2 regions of the Pedobacter sp. SG908 genome follow, and region 1 is predicted to be linked to the other one. Evidence: riboswitches for the same ligand, from Rfam matches in the RefSeq annotation. Region 1 holds a riboswitch; the other holds the start of a gene.

The links. Region 1 has a riboswitch for thiamine pyrophosphate ahead of thiS (sulfur carrier protein ThiS). Riboswitches for the same ligand answer to the same signal wherever they lie in the genome.
Region 2: linked by a shared signal. The riboswitch ahead of thiD (bifunctional hydroxymethylpyrimidine kinase/phosphomethylpyrimidine kinase) and the one ahead of thiS (sulfur carrier protein ThiS) in region 1 are both predicted to bind thiamine pyrophosphate.

Annotation. Positions count from the first base shown of each region.
Region 1 covers NZ_JAAOYY010000002.1:218,204-226,550, reverse strand. Annotated here, with positions in the region: gene thiC (phosphomethylpyrimidine synthase ThiC) at 1-1,868, opposite strand, end outside; gene thiS (sulfur carrier protein ThiS) at 1,883-2,086, opposite strand; TPP riboswitch at 2,151-2,239, opposite strand; gene abc-f (ribosomal protection-like ABC-F family protein) at 2,695-4,284, shown strand; gene FHT21_RS15940 (leucine-rich repeat-containing protein kinase family protein) at 4,339-5,640, shown strand; gene FHT21_RS15935 (VOC family protein) at 5,823-6,248, opposite strand; gene FHT21_RS15930 (aldose 1-epimerase family protein) at 6,944-7,810, opposite strand; gene FHT21_RS15925 (hypothetical protein) at 7,948-8,277, shown strand.
Region 2 covers NZ_JAAOYY010000002.1:1,033,496-1,041,842, reverse strand. Annotated here, with positions in the region: gene FHT21_RS19540 (MFS transporter) at 1-585, opposite strand, end outside; gene FHT21_RS19535 (TenA family protein) at 696-1,349, opposite strand; gene thiD (bifunctional hydroxymethylpyrimidine kinase/phosphomethylpyrimidine kinase) at 1,346-2,164, opposite strand; TPP riboswitch at 2,232-2,410, opposite strand; gene FHT21_RS19525 (choice-of-anchor I family protein) at 2,580-4,127, opposite strand; gene FHT21_RS19520 (M57 family metalloprotease) at 4,588-5,790, opposite strand; gene lpdA (dihydrolipoyl dehydrogenase) at 6,378-7,784, opposite strand; gene FHT21_RS19510 (DUF2306 domain-containing protein) at 8,116-8,347, opposite strand, start outside.

The sequences.
Region 1 (8,347 bases):
CTTCCTTTTTGGGTAAATTCTTTCGATTTTTCCTGCATGCCCTGCGCCAAAGCCTCTTCTGCTTCCACACCTTGTTTTGCCGCATACTCCCTCACATCCTGCGTAATTTTCATCGAGCAGAAATTGGGGCCGCACATCGAACAGAAATGCGCAATCTTGGCGCCTTCGGCTGGCAGGGTTTCATCATGGAATTCTTTTGCCGTATCGGGATCGAGCGATAAATTAAACTGATCTTCCCATCTAAACTCGAACCGTGCCTTACTTAAAGCATTATCGCGGTATTGTGCGCCGGGGTGACCTTTAGCTAAATCGGCTGCATGCGCAGCAATTTTATAGGTGATCACCCCGTCTTTTACATCTTTTTTGTTTGGTAAGCCTAAATGTTCTTTCGGGGTTACATAACAGAGCATCGCTGTGCCAAACCAACCGATCATGGCCGCACCGATGGCCGAGGTAATGTGGTCGTAACCCGGCGCAATATCGGTAGTTAAAGGCCCTAAAGTATAAAAAGGAGCTTCGCCGCAATGATCGAGCTGTTTTTCCATATTGGCTTTAATCAGGTGCATAGGTACGTGCCCTGGTCCCTCTATAATGGTTTGTACATCGTGTTTCCATGCTATTTTGGTCAGTTCGCCCAGCGTTTCCAATTCAGAAAACTGTGCGGCATCGTTGGCGTCGGCAATACAGCCGGGTCTTAAACCATCTCCTAACGAAAAGGCTACATCGTAGGCTTTCATAATTTCGCAGATTTCTTCGAAATGGGTATACAGGAAGTTTTCTTTGTGATGGGCCAGGCACCATTTGGCCATAATAGATCCGCCACGCGAAACAATGCCGGTGATTCTTTTCGCTGTTAATGGTACATAACGAAGTAAGACACCAGCATGGATGGTAAAATAATCTACACCTTGTTCGGCCTGCTCAATTAAAGTATCGCGGAAAATTTCCCAGGTGAGGTCTTCGGCTTTTCCGTTTACTTTTTCAAGGGCCTGATAAATCGGAACGGTACCGATGGGCACAGGCGAATTGCGGATAATCCATTCGCGGGTTTCGTGGATATTTTTCCCTGTTGATAAATCCATAATGGTATCGGCTCCCCAACGGCAGGCCCAAACGGCTTTTTCTACTTCTTCTTCGATGGTAGAAGTAACGGCCGAGTTACCGATATTGGCGTTAATTTTGACCAGAAAGTTTCGGCCAATAATCATAGGCTCGAGCTCGGGATGATTGATGTTGCAGGGGATTACCGCCCTACCAGCCGCTACCTCTGCCCTTACAAATTCGGGTGTAATGTAGCCCTTAGGGGTATTTGCGCCAAAGCTATTGCCTTGGTGCTGGTGGTTCATTACATCGTGCTGCTCGCCCAATTGTGCGTTGAGTAGTTCGATCTGTTGGTTTTCCCTAATGGCGATGTATTCCATTTCGGCTGTAATGATGCCTTTTTTTGCATAATGCATTTGAGATACATTGGCACCGGCTTGCGCTTTGTAGGGTTTGTTGATGAAATTAAAGCGTAAAGCATCAAGCTTCTCATCGGCCAGGCGCTGTTGCCCATAAGCAGAAGATAATTGAGGGAGCTCTTCTACGTCAAGTCGGTCTTTTATCCATTGTTCCCTTAGGCGTGGTAAGCCTTTTTTTACATCAATAACAGCATTGGGGTCGGTATATGGTCCGCTGGTATCGTAAACCGTTACAGGCGGATTAGGCTCGGTTAAGCCAAAGCCATTGTGGATTTTGGTTTCCGTTAAACTGATTTCGCGCATGGCCACCTGGATATCGTGGATTTTTCCAGGTACAAAGATTTTGCGTGAGGCCGGGAAAGGGCTACGGCTGATTACTTCTTGGTTCGGTGTTTTTTCTTGTTTCATATGAGTAGCTGTTTTTATCCGCCTTGAGTGGCTTTTATAAGTATAACCTGATCGGCTGGATTTAATACATGGGTTGCCCAGTCTGATTTGGGAATAATGGTTTGGTTTACGGCAATGGCAAGGCCATTTGTTTCCGTTGAAATGACAGCAGCAAGCATCTGTTCGATGGAACAGGCCTCGTTGAGCAGATGGTTTTGATTGTTTATAGTTACTTCCATATTTTAAAAAATTGGAAAAACTATAGAGATTGCCCCAAAATGGAGATCGAAAAGACAGCAATGTTAAATTGCTTTCACTTTTCCCTTCGGCAGTACTAACTGCATCAGGTTCAAAGGGTATTTCTCAGCACGTAGGCACCCCTAAAGTTTTTTGTAAATATATGCGATTAAATTTCTAATGCAAATAAAAATTGATATAGATAAAATCTATACTTTATCGATAACTGTATTGTTATCGTTTTGAGTGCAGTGAAGAACCCAGAGGCTCTGCGATTGCGAGGCACGAAGCCAACCGAACATAGAGAGGTCATGAATACCAATAAAAACACTAGCAAGAATGAATAATCTTAAATCGCACGCCACTAGCGATCGTTGTAAGATTGCTTCGTCGGCTGAAAAAGCCTTCTCGCAATGACGACACTTTTCTCCCAAACCTCCGACTAAAGACCGTGAACTAGCCACCCGCCTTTTGCAAAACGTAAAAATTCCTTACCTTTGCATCATCACCAAAATCGCCCGATAGATGTAAGATTAATTTCTTTTCAGAAAAATAGATAACAGGCAGAGCATTTCCGCTCCTGCAATTATTTACCAATAAAAAGAAATTTATGCTTAATCTACAAGGAGCTAGCTATATCCACGCTAATGGAGATTTACTGTTTTCAGATTTAAATCTCACCATCAACAAATACGAAAAAATTGCACTCATTGGCCATAATGGCGCAGGGAAATCGACACTTTTAAAAATTTTAGCAGGCAAACTTATGCCAACCGCCGGGCATGCAAAAACAGAATCGCCACCCTATTATATACCTCAGCTTTTTGGCCAGTTTAATGATTTGACAATTGCACAGGCACTCAGGATTGAAGATAAACTAAAAGCACTGAATGAAATCCTCAAGGGAGAAGTAACCGACGAAAACATGGCCATACTCAATGATGACTGGACCATTGAGGAACGTTGTGCGGAAGCCTTAAGCCATTGGCGATTGAAAGATTTAGATGTAAACCAGAAAATGGAAAGGTTAAGTGGCGGGCAAAAAACCAGCGTATTTTTAGCTGGCATTGCCATACACCGCCCGGATATTGTTTTGCTGGATGAGCCGACCAATCATTTGGATCTGGAAGGTAGAAACAGGTTATATGATTATATCCGGTCGGCCAGGGCTACTTTTGTGGTAGTGAGTCACGACCGGACTTTATTAAACCAAATGGAGAAAGTTTACGAATTAAGTAAGCAGGGAATAACCTTGTACGGCGGAAATTACGATTTCTATGCGGCACAAAAGAAAACTGAAAATGAGGCTTTGTACAATGATTTAAAAGCGAGGGGAAAAGCACTGCGTAAGGCTAAAGAGGTAGAAAGAGAATCGCTGGAGCGGCAACAGAAGCTTGATGCCAGAGGGAAGAAAAAACAGGAAAAAGCCGGATTACCGACCATTTCTATGAATACGTTAAAAAATAATGCAGAAAAAAGTACCGCAAAGCTGAAGGGGGTGCACGCAGAAAAACTCGAACATATTTCGACCGAAATGAGCCAACTGCGTTCCGCATTACCCGATGCCGATAAAATGAAAATCGGTTTCAATCAGCCTACCTTACATAAAGGAAAAAGTATTGTAGCGGCTAAGGAAATCAACTTTGCTTTCCGCAATCAGTTCATTTGGAAAGAACCAATTAGCTTTCAGATTTTTAGTGGCGGACGTTACGCAATAAGAGGTAGAAACGGCTCAGGCAAAACCACCTTGATCAAGCTTATTTTGGATCAGCTGCAACCCTCGACGGGAAGTTTAAATCAAGCTGGCATTAGCTCCATATATATTGATCAGGATTATTCGTTGATTGATAATCAACTTACCGTTTACGAACAGGCGCAACAATATAACTTGGGCGCATTACAGGAGCATGAAGTAAAAATCCGTTTAAGCCGGTTTTTATTTGATAAAACCGAATGGAATAAACCCTGCTTAGCCTTAAGTGGCGGCGAAAAAATGCGGTTGATTCTTTGTTCGTTAACCATCAGCAACCAATCGCCCGACCTTATGATCCTCGATGAGCCTACCAATAACCTCGATATCCAGAATATAGAAATTTTAACGGCAGCCATTAATGAATACCAAGGAACACTTTTGGTGGTATCGCATGATGAATATTTCTTACACCAGATAGCAGTAGAGCATACAATAGACTTAAATTGATCTTTAAACAAAACTTAGCCTTATCTTCGTTTTAAATTAAAACCAGCACAATCCATGCAAAACCTGTTAGCATTACAAAGCGGAAAACTTAAAGGAGCGGTGTCGTTAAAACTTTCTGAAAATTTAACAGAATTCCCAAGGGAAATATTCGATTTGGCTGATACACTGGAAGTATTGGACCTTTCTTTTAACAGGCTAAGCGCCCTTCCGGCAGATTTTGGGCGTTTAAAGAAATTGAAGATTTTCTTTTGTTCTGAAAACCTTTTTAAGGTGATGCCAGAGGTACTAGGCGACTGCCCTTTGTTGGATATTGCAGGTTTTAAATCTAACCAGATTGTATCGGTGCCGGCAAAATCGCTGAATCCTAATCTTCGCTGGCTGATTTTAACAAATAACAACATTGCCGAATTACCAAAAGAAATTGGTCTATGTAGGCGGATGCAAAAGCTGATGTTATCGGGCAACCGTTTAACGCAATTGCCTGAGGAATTAAGCAATTGCCAAAATTTATCGTTGCTGCGCATTGCCGCTAATAAACTGCATGAGCTGCCGCAATGGATGGCTACGATGCCTAAACTTTCGTGGATTGCATTTTCGGGGAACAACTTTAGTAAAACGCCAGCTGTAGAAACACTCTCGTTGATTAATTGGCACGATTTAGAGATTAACCATTTATTGGGTGAGGGTGCTTCGGGCATTATTTCGAAAGCAAACAGGACTATTGGTGATGAAACTCAAGAGGTGGCCGTTAAAATATTTAAGGGCAATGTAACCAGCGATGGTTTGCCGGAAGATGAAATGACGGCCTACATTGCAGCGGGTTACCATCCTGGTTTGGTTAATTTAATCGGACAGATTGCCCTACATCCGGAGGATAAAAAAGGGCTGGTGATGGACCTCATTCCGCATCATTTTTATAACCTGGGTAATCCGCCGAGTTTAGAAAGCTGCACCAGGGATGTTTTTCCTGAAGGGATGCAGCTGTCAGAAAACCAGATATTGAGCATTGCCAAAACCATTGCCTCCCTAGCTGCGCAACTGCACGAGGCCGGGATTATGCATGGCGATTTATATGCGCATAATATCCTGATTGATGATGAGGGAAGTACCTTGTTCGGCGATTTCGGTGCCGCAAGTTTTTATGATCTGGCTGATGTTAGGCTCGCCTTTGCGCTGGAGCGGATAGAAGTGAGTGCTTATGGTTACCTGCTTGATGATTTACTTTCTTTAAAAAACGGAGCGGTAAACGAAACATGTTCGGATGCTTTGGCTGCCTTAAGAGATGCCTGTTTAGTTGCATCGCCGTTAGAGCGGCCTGGCTTTCAGGATCTGGTTAAGGCATTAGCTAATATTTAGCTGCAAAAAATAGCCCCCAATTATCATTGGAGGCTATCAATAACATATTCCAATAGAAGGGGCGTCATGGTGAGGAGGAACGACGAAGCAATCTTTCCAACTAGCGATAAAGATTGCTTCAGCCGATGAAAAATCGGTTTCGCAATGACGATGCACCTATATGGGCCTTAGCAGCTATCAAATTATTGAGCATTACTAAAATTAACCATCCATTGGATACCGAACCTGTCTTTAAAGCTACCGAAGTAATCGCCCCAGAACATATCTTCCATTGGCATTTCGATAGTGCCACCTGCTGAAAGGCCATTAAATAGGCGATCGGCATCTTCGCGGCTCTCCGCCTGGATGTTAATATACATGTTATTACCTTCTTTAAGTACATGCCCCGCAGAAGGTACACAATCAGACGCCATTAAAGTGGTATGTTCATTAATGGGTAGCGCTACATGCATTACGCGGTTTTTTTCCGCTTCCGTTAATTTGTCCGATTCGGGTGCATCGCTCATTTTTGCAAAGAAGGTAAATTCTCCTCCAAAAACCGACTTATAAAAATTAAAAGCTTCTTCGGCCTGGCCGTCGAAGTTTAAGTAAGGGTGCATGGTAGCCATAATCTTATTTATTTTGTTTACAACTAAGTTACAGCGCTTAGCAATGACAAAATGGGTGCGCTTGAGACAAATGTAAGGGCGTTTTTGACATCTTTAAATTAATAAGCTTGTATGGTTCCACTTTGTTGCGATGAGTTTAAATCAGGTGCCGAACTTGAGAAAATACTGTTTTAAATAGACTAAAATGTTTTATTCATTTTATAGTAGCTTTTGGGTAAGTTATTCTTTTACAGATGAATAAAACTGAACGGGAATAATTCTCATATCTTTTTCATATTTGTATCAGGGTATTAAACATTTGTTTGAATTAATTCTCAATCGTCCCAAAATAATTTTAGTTTGAGTAAACACGTCCTCTTTTGGGGGCGTGTTTTTTGCAAAAAAAAGAGCCTTTCATTGCTGAAAGGCTGCTCGTTTCAATCTAAATCGTCCCGTTGATTTAATTTTAACATAATAAATATAGTTATCAACATGTTAACATCAAATTAAAAGGTAAAAATACCCCTTAATAGGTAGTGATTTTCACTACACCGTGGCGACAGAATTTTAAGGTGAATAAAGGTAAGTGTTAGTACAAAACGAACAATGGCCGCCAACTTGATCCTGTACACTACAGCAAGTAATAAAAACCAACTCGCCTAATATAGATTAAGAAATGAAAGCTGTTGTGTTATTTTATTACATCAATACCAGTTTTAGAAACACTCTACTTCCCAAAACCGCGACCAGTTTTCGCCTATATCAAGTTTTATTATACCTTCTTTACGTGCTAATTCCTGATCGTGGTTAACACCATCAGCAACTCCGCACCAAGGCTCCAAACAAATAAATGGCGCATCGGTGGCGGCCCATATGCCAAAGAAAGGAAATTCTTCGAAATGGAAATGCAGGCCATAATCGTTTTTGGTGTTAAGTAAACTAATACAATTGCTCTGCAGGGTTTTAAAAACCAATGCATCGTTATAAAACAGGCTATGTTTAAGGTTTAACCTGTGACCTCCCAGTTCAATGAGCTCCGTTTCGTTGGCTACTAATCCATCTTCAAGTTTCCAGAAAGTTAATTTCTCATCGGCATTAAAGGCCAGGTAGTAATCTTCGTAAACCGTATTGGGCGTATTGGGCACAGCAAATGCAGGGTGTGCACCAATTGAGAATAAAAGCTCGGCAGTACCTGTATTTTTTACCTCGTAAGTTAAGTTCAGTTTTCTATCTATTAATTGATACCTCAGTTTCAGTTCAAAATAAAAGGGATATACTTTTAAGGTATCTTCGTTTTGGGTTAAGGTAAAAACAGCTTCGGTATCACTTATTTTTTCGAAATTAAAAACATGATCCCGGGCGAAACCGTGACGGGGTAGTTCGTAGTTTTTACCCTGGTAAATAAAACTATTGTTTTTTAATGAACCAACAATAGGAAATAAAACCGGACTGTGTTTTGCCCAATACTTAGCGTTGGCATCCCATAAATATTCCAGCTTGGTTTCTTTACTAAATAAGCCTTGAAGTTCTGCGCCTTTAGCCGCCAGGCTAACTTTTATATAGTCGTTCTCGAGAGTTATCATTACAAGCTAAAAGTAACAAAAAGATGAGCTTTAAAAACATCTTTTTTATTAATTTTGATCATTAAGCTAATATAAAGCTTAATGCCCTGTTATTTTATTACCTGCGCATTTAATTCGCTCAAAAAAATCAGATACCTATGGCGATAGATTTAAAAAAATTATCAAATGCAAAAGTAAAGGCCGCTATTACCGCATTGCAAAAAGGTGACGAAAAAACATGGGTCCCTTTATTTGCTGCCGAGGTTGCCTTTTATGATGACGGGAACCAGATGAAATTTAATAATTTCTTTAAGAAAGCGCTGGGCCATGAGCGTTTTACCAGTATAGATAAAGTTGAAAACAATGGATTGGAGGTGTATGGTCATTTCCACTCCGACCAATGGGGCGATTTTAAAAGCTTTTTTAAATTTCAGCTGAATAAGGAAGGAAAAATAGAGCGCTTAGATATCGGACAAGCTTCTTATTAGTGCTTAGTCCAAAGTCGTCAGTCATGAGTCCTTATTAATCGATTATTAGACTCATGACTACTGCCTCAAG
Region 2 (8,347 bases), 820 kb from region 1:
TACATTTGTTAGCGATATTAAGGCAATGATCCAGAAGTGGGTGTACATCCCCAATTTTAAATTCACCAAACCTAAAGCAATTAAAGCCCCGGTTAAATTACCAATACTCCAGGCCCCGTGGAAAGAACTCATAATGGGTTTGCCATAATAATTTTCGCCTGCAACCCCCTGGGTATTTAAAGCAATATTGCAAAGATTACCCGTTATACCAAACAGCACCAAAAAGGCTGCCAACTGCCAACCAGTGGTAGCCAGGGCCAAAAAAGTTAATGCAATAGCATAAAGCGGTGCAGTTGCCCGAAGCATTTTTTTGCTCCCAAAATGAGTGGTCAGTTTTGCAGAAAAAAACATCGTAATAATCTGTCCTGCAGGTAGCGCAAAAAGAATAGAGCCTAGTTCGGCATCGTTTAGGCCCATTGACGCTTTAAAAGTCGGAATCCTACTGGCCCAACTTGCAAAACACACCCCTTGCATAAAGTAAAAGGCAGATATGGCAAATCGTACTTGTTTCGGAGAGCTTTGCGCTAATACAGGTTTATCTTCTTGTTTACTTAAAATTTCCTGTTCTTGCGTGCTTTCTTCCAAAGTGATGTTTTAAATTATACAATGAACTGCAAAGTTCTTTAAATCTATTGGAAATACCCACAAATTTTTAACATTTTATTAAAGTATTTATACCTCATGGGGCTAAAATCTTAGATTTTCCATTTTTCGAGTTCATAAGCACTGTCCCAAAACATCCATTCTAAACGGGTTGCCATTTCAAAAACAGCCAGCATTTTTTGTTGAGTTGCTGCATTAGCCTGCGCGGCCAGTTGATCGGCGATATCAATCGCTTTTTCTACTGCTGTAGCAAATTCAACGCCTGCATACATATCGATCCATCTTTTATAGGGATTTTGATTGTCGGTCTGTTGTGCAAAAATATGGTCGCCAACTGCCTTATAGATCCAAAAGCATGGCAAAACGGCTGCTACTGCTATTTCTACATTGGCGTACGCAGCCTGGCTAAGAATATAATTGGTATACAAAAGTGTAGATGGAGTAGGTTGCACTTCGTTTGCTAAACCAAATTCTACAAAATAACTTTCGTGCAGACTACGCTCGGCAAAAATGGCACCTGTAGAAAATCCGGCAAAAGCCATCACCAAATCTGCATCTTGCATACGGCCACTAATGGTGCTTAAGGTTCTTCCAAATTCCAATAAGTAATAGGCATCCTGTGCCAGGTAGAAAATAAATTTTTCCTTTGGCAAAGTACCATCACTTAGCTCCAGGTTAAAAGGCATGGTTAAAATTTTGTTATAGATGGGTTTAACCCTTTCCCAGGCATCGTCGCTCCACTTCATTGAATAATTAATTTTAAAGGTTCAAAAAAGTGGTTTAGCGGTCCATTACCTTCACCTGTTTTTACTTCACTACCTGCTTGCAAGGCCTGACTAATGTAGTTTTTTGCATTTTTAATTGCAGCCAGCAACGTTTTGCCTTTAGCCATTTCTGCGGCTATAGCTGATGAAAGTGTACAGCCCGTTCCATGTAGATTTTTAGAAGCAATAAAAGTACTTTCGAGTATAACGGGAGCATCGCTTCCGCAAATTAAAACATCATAAATTACCGGACCTATTAAATGCCCTCCTTTAACCAGAACAGCTTTTGCCCCTTTTTCAATAATTTTCTTACCCGCACCAATCATATCATCGAGGTTATGAATGGGTTGTTCGGCAAGGATAACCGCTTCATCAATATTCGGAGTAACCAAGCTTACTAATGGAAACAATTTGTTAATTAATTGCTCAACAGTATCAGGTGCTATCAATTTATGACCACTGGTAGCTATCATAACGGGATCTAAAATAACAGGTACTTTCGGCAGGTAATTCTTAAGTTCTGTTTCAATTATACCAACCACTTCTGCCAGGTTAATCATTCCGATTTTAATGGCTACTGGCGCTATATCATCCAATACCGCTTGTAACTGATCTTTAATTATTTCGGCTGGGATGCCGTGCACTGAGCGCACTCCCATTGTATTCTGCGCCGTTACCGCTGTAATTACCGATGTACCAAAACAGCCCAAGGCAGAAAAGGTTTTTAAATCGGCCTGAATGCCTGCACCACCGCCACTATCCGAGCCGGCTATTGTTAATACATTAATATAATTCATTGCTAAAGACTTCATTTTGTTGTACAACTTCAGGAGTCTTCAAATGCAGCATGCATTTTTACGCATTTTTTGCAGACAAACTAATTTCCTACGCCGGCATGATCCGGATCAGGTTCATTTATAGGGTATGGGATTTGAGGCATAGTGCATAGGGTTTTTAACCTTCCGCCTTTTACCTTTTATCTTTCACCTATAAAATGGGTATATTCTCAGCCAACTTATTTGAAGGCACCCCTAAAGTTTTATTTTGTTTGCAATATAGTGCTTAGTTTTTATTCTTCGTTTATAGAAATGAATTATAAGCGAAAAGTTGGCACCTTAACAGCGAAAGGCCTATTAAAATTGACAACTCTAAAAAACAAAAACCCCGATTTTACATCGGGGCTAAAACATAATAATTAATAAGGGATAGCGTTTATATTTTATCGGGCTGATAGAACCGAACGGTACCATCTCCTTCATTTGAAACAATTAATAAACTTCTGCCATTCGGACTATCTTTTGGTTTAACAAACATTAAACCCTCAGGCGCATCGCCTGTAGAGCATAACTGAACAAATTTTGGTGCCGCTGGATTGGTCACATCATAAATGGCGATTGCATCTGCACGTTCCAGACCAATAAAAGCCAGGGTTTGTCCGTTTACTTGTGCAACAGTTACACTTTCTACTTCTACGCCTTTATTATCTGAGCGATCATCATCGTATTTACCGGCATCAATTACGTGTTGCTCAAGGTCTTTACCGATGTTGGTTACCAAAGCTCCCGTATTTGCATTAAGAATACTCACAGATCTTCCTCCGGTTGAAAATAATTCCTGATACACTTTGTTTGTACCAACCATAGTAAAACCAGCTGTATTGGTTACAGTAAGCCTTCCCAAATTCGCATCTAACTGCAGGGTTGCAGCATTAGGAAACTTAGCCGGATCTAACATCAGATCTTTTACGCGTACTTCTTCTTTCGCTTCTTTTGGTGTATAGTCCTGGCGGGTATCGCCTTCATTTGCCAGCGCCAGATAGGCCGTACCATTAGTAGTAAAATAAGAGATTGCATCTGGCAGGTAATAAGCTTTTATTGGCCATGTACCCAAAACTTTTTTACCATCTTTATCACTAACATCGAAAGCATTTTCAGCCAGGCTAATATCTCTTGTGCCTAATGGAATAATCTTCGTAATGGTTCCTGCTAAGATATCAACTTCAGCAACGCCGTTGTTTTCCTGTAAGGTAACATAAGCTTTCTTAGAATCGCTGCTTACCGCAATGTATTCTGGCTCAATATCCTGGGCAAAACTCGCATTATAACCATAAATCCTGAAACCACCAGCCAGTAATGTAGCTTTTTGTGGTTCAAAGGCCGAGAAATCAAGCGTTTTTACCGAATAATTATCTTTGATATTAATAATAGAAATAGTGCCTTTAGGATCAACCGTATAAGCCAGGTTCGGTTCACCTTCGTTGGCAGATAAAATGTAGTTGCCATCTGGACTAAAAGTTACCATATCTGGCATGGCACCTACTGTAATTTTTTTAACTTCTGATAAATCTGACGTTTTAAGCACGAAAACATCACCATTGCCTTGCTTATCAGCTCCATCTAAAGCAATTGCCAATAAACCGTTACTAACTGCTACGCTATTAATACCAGCGTTGACTGCAAAGGTTAAGGTTTGCAATTTTGTAACAGTTGGATACTTGCTCATATCTACTACATCAACTTTGGTTCCCCCATCATTACTCACTACAAATAATCTTTTCGTTAAGGGATCGTATGCAGAAATCTCTGAAGCGAATTCTCCACCTAAATCAATAGAGGTAGTTTCTTTAAAACTGTCGATTTTTTCAGGAACGATAGCTTCAATTGGAGGATCTACAATCGGATCATCAGTTGAATCTTTTTTGCAGGCAGCAATTGCCAACGACGCAATAAGAATTGCACCAAATAGTTTTTTACAGTTCATGGTTTTAATATCTGAACCGCAAAAATAAATTGCTAAAATGCTGTTTTTTAGGCGCTAATTGTTATCATTTTATTAAGAAAATATAAAGGAAATAAATAAAGTCCTGTGATCAAACAATGCAGATCCTCACTCAATTGAAGGGTTCAAGAAAAGAAATGTCATTATTAAAGAGCCAACAATTTCTATCTGCACTAGGTTTTTGCATTAGGGATAGCAGTGTAAATCCTTTTGTTGTTGGCTTAAGCGCAGCCGAAAGTATAACAAAAGATTGAAACGGATAGCCCGACCCTTGCGCAGCTTGGGACATGTCCAAATAAATAGAATACCCCTAAAAGCACGAGAGATAAAGCATATTAAAAGGTTTTAAACCAAGGCTTACTTGTTTTTCTATAAAAAACGGCCTACAAACCCATTTAGGTTTATAGGCCGTAACCCCCTTTAGTTAAGCAAAATAATTGCTTTAAATTGCTGCTTTAACTGCTGTTACCACCTGGGCTACAGTAGTTATTCCTTTAGCATTAGCTGCCGATGTTACAGTTCCTGTTGAAGTAAGGTAACTTTTGATCAATGCTTGCTGATTGGCACTGCCATATAAACCCAATAAGGCGATATTATCATACGCACTATAAGTAAGGTTGCTGCTGTTGGCAAATGAAATCATAATAGAAAGCGGATCTGTTGCGGTAGTCCAGGTATTGTTAGTATAGGTAGGCGTAAGTGGGGTACCATAAATATGTGTAGCCAACGAGTAATCTGAGCTTGAACCATCACCTTCATCAAAATATGCAGCAAAAACCTGCGCTTTTAATGAAGCTTTCGAACTAGCCGATTGCCTGTTCCAGGTACCGGCACCATATTGATCATCAACTAATTGTTTTGTCAAACTGGTAAGTGTAGCATCTTGAGTAGCTGCGCTTGGATTAGAACCATTTGATGATTTCAACTGGCCGTATAATCTATCGCGGTAATCAGTATGTCTCAAACCAATTGCGTGACCAAATTCATGGTCTAATACGCTTTGAAGAAATGATACACTGGCTGATGCAATACCTGCATCAGGGTTACTGTTTAAAGAAATATCGCTACCCGGGTTTCCATCAGGATTTACAAACGATCCATCCTGCCCTAAGGTTACATTACCGCTTGCATCGGCTCCGCCCAGATCTTTAAAAGCAACAGTGATATCGGCTTTAGTGACATCGGTAACCCTTACAAATTTTAATGAAGGTAGTTTTAGGTTGTTTAGGTCTTTCACTGTATTATCAAAAGCAGTGTTCAAATTGCCGGCACTGCCCGAATTGGTAAGCGCCAGATTAATTGTTCTTACACCCGATGTAGCAATTTTATACTGGGTGGAGTACTGCTCCTGGCGTGCTGGCTGTGTACCAAAACCATCCAGGCTTTTTCTGCTTAGGTGTACATCACCTTCAACAATGTACCCATCGGCCACTATTTTAGCACTGATGGGATCAAAACCTATCGCCCTGATTGTTTTCAGGTCTTTAATTACCTTATCCAAAGATACATCGCCCAGCGCTGCAGTATTGATCTCGGAATCGGCCATTGATTTTTCATTTTTTTTACATCCTGTAGTGGTCATTACAAATGCGGCACCCATGGTGGCAACGAAATAAAACAAATTCTTAATTGATACTTTTTTCATGTTTGTAGAATAATTAGTTAGTAAAAGTTGATAATTAATATAATTTGGGGTTATTTTAAGCGCACTCGGTTATTGCCAATTACTTCTGGCTTTTTTTGAACCACATAATGGATCTTACAATCCTGTTTAGGTTGCATCGTTTAACCGTAAATGTGAGAGATTTAATGTCAAAGACCAGCTTTAGCATTAAAGAAGATATTACCAATTACTTTTTGTTTTTTTTTGAATTGGTTCAACAGAAGTTTCCCATCATACTGATATGGTTTGCTTTAACAATAATATAAGTGGGACGACTGTGTCAAATATAGGGTAACATAATAATTACAAAACACCCAGATAGTTAATTTTACACGAAAATAAATGTGTAAGCTGATAGACTACAAGTAAGACTGATTTTGTATACAAATTTTACACGAAGCAGGACTTCATGTCAATAATTAGCTTCACAAAAAGCGAACAAAAAAACAAATCAAATTAAAGCCCCATCCGTTTTTTAAAACCAGATAGGGTTAACAACAAAAAAGCCGCTAATTGCTTACCGGCTTCAAAATATTTTCTATTGACTGGTGCATTCACCAACCGAAGAATTAAATGTGTATTGCTCTGTTATCAGTTGCAGCAAGTGCAGCTTCTTTTAAGGCTTCGGTATAGGTTGGATGCGCATGGCAGGTACGTGCAATATCCTCAGCTGAGGCACGGAATTCCATTGCAATAACCGCCTCGGCAATCATATCTGCAGCACGTGGGCCAATCATGTGTACACCTAAAACTTCATCTGTTGCGGCATCGGCCAAAACTTTAATGAAACCATCGGTATCCATACTCGCTTTCGCGCGCCCACTGGCTTTGAAAGGGAATGAACCTGCTTTATATTTAACACCTTTTTCTTTTAACTGCTCTTCGGTTAAGCCTACAGAGGCAACCTCTGGCCAAGTATAAACCACTCCAGGAATTAAGTTATAATTGATATGTGGTTTCTGACCTGCAATTGTTTCAGCAACATATGTACCTTCATCTTCCGCTTTGTGTGCCAACATCGCACCGGTAATTACATCACCAATAGCGTAAACACCTTTAACAGAAGTTTCTAAATGCTCATTAACCGGAATTTTTTTACCTCTTTCTTCAACAGTGATACCGATTTTATCTAAACCTAAACCTTCGCTATAAGCCGTACGGCCAACAGCAACGATACAATAATCGGCTTCTAAAGAAATGGATTCGCCTTTAGGTGTTTCGGCCGTAACAGTTACGGTTTTACCTTTAGTGGTAGCACCGGTAACTTTGTGGCCCATGTAAAACTCCATGCCCAAAGTTTTCTTTAACACACGCTGCAGTTCTTTACCCAAACCAGCATCCATAGTACTGATGATAGATGGTAAAAACTCAACAACAGAAACTTTTGTACCCAAACGGGCATATACCGAACCTAACTCTAAACCAATTACACCACCGCCGATTACGACCATCGTTTTTGGTACTTCTTTAATATTTAAAGCCTCAGTTGAGGTGATAATGCGTTTTTTATCGATTGGTAAAAATGGTAAAGCTGTTGGTTTAGAACCTGTAGCAATGATTACATTTTTAGCTGACAACGTCTCTGTAGAGCCATCGGCTTTAGTTACCAGAATGGTGTTTTTATCAACAAAAGAACCAACACCTTCGAAAGAATCGATTTTATTTTTCTTGAACAAATAAGTGATACCGGCAGTGTTTTGAGCAACAACATCGTCTTTACGGGCAATCATTTGTTTCATATCAACCTTTAAATCTTTTAAGTTGATACCATGGGTAGTGAATGTGTGAGCAGCGTTGTGAAAATGCTCTGAAGAATCTAATAAAGCTTTAGATGGGATACAACCTACGTTTAAGCAAGTACCTCCAAAAGTTTTATATTTTTCAACAACTGCAGTTTTTAAACCTAACTGAGCACAACGGATTGCGCCTACATAACCGCCCGGCCCTGAACCGATAACAACGACATCGTATTGCATAATTTTATGAGAATTTTGATTAGCCAAATGTAGGGAAAAAAGGCGGAAAGCTGAAAGTCGATTGGGTAATAGTCTTGCAATCATAGCCATCGGTATATAGCTTATTAGTTCATAGCTATAAACAATGTGTCATTACTAAGGCCAAACAGGATAATCCCATAAAGTTAAAATATCGATAAATTGCTGAGCATAAAAACATTTTACTTTAAGACTATAAAATATTTGGTTCGGCGCAATAAACAAATAGCTAAGTTGGGCTAAGTCTTTGCCGTTGTGCGTTAATTAACCAATTATACTATCAGCCATGAACCAGTTACAAATGAACTATTGACTAATGAACAACTGAATCAATATTAGTTGTTTTTCTTGTTAACAAATAGGCAACAATCAAATTTGGAATCCAGCATAACCAGGCAACAACCAGGTAGGCTTTTGAAAAATCGCCATAAACCATTGTCAAAATTGGCAGCCAAATCCTTAATGTTACAGCAGCAAAACAAGCTGCATAACTATAAACCATCATTTTTTGATGTTGTTCAACTGCTCCGCGTTTAATATATAAA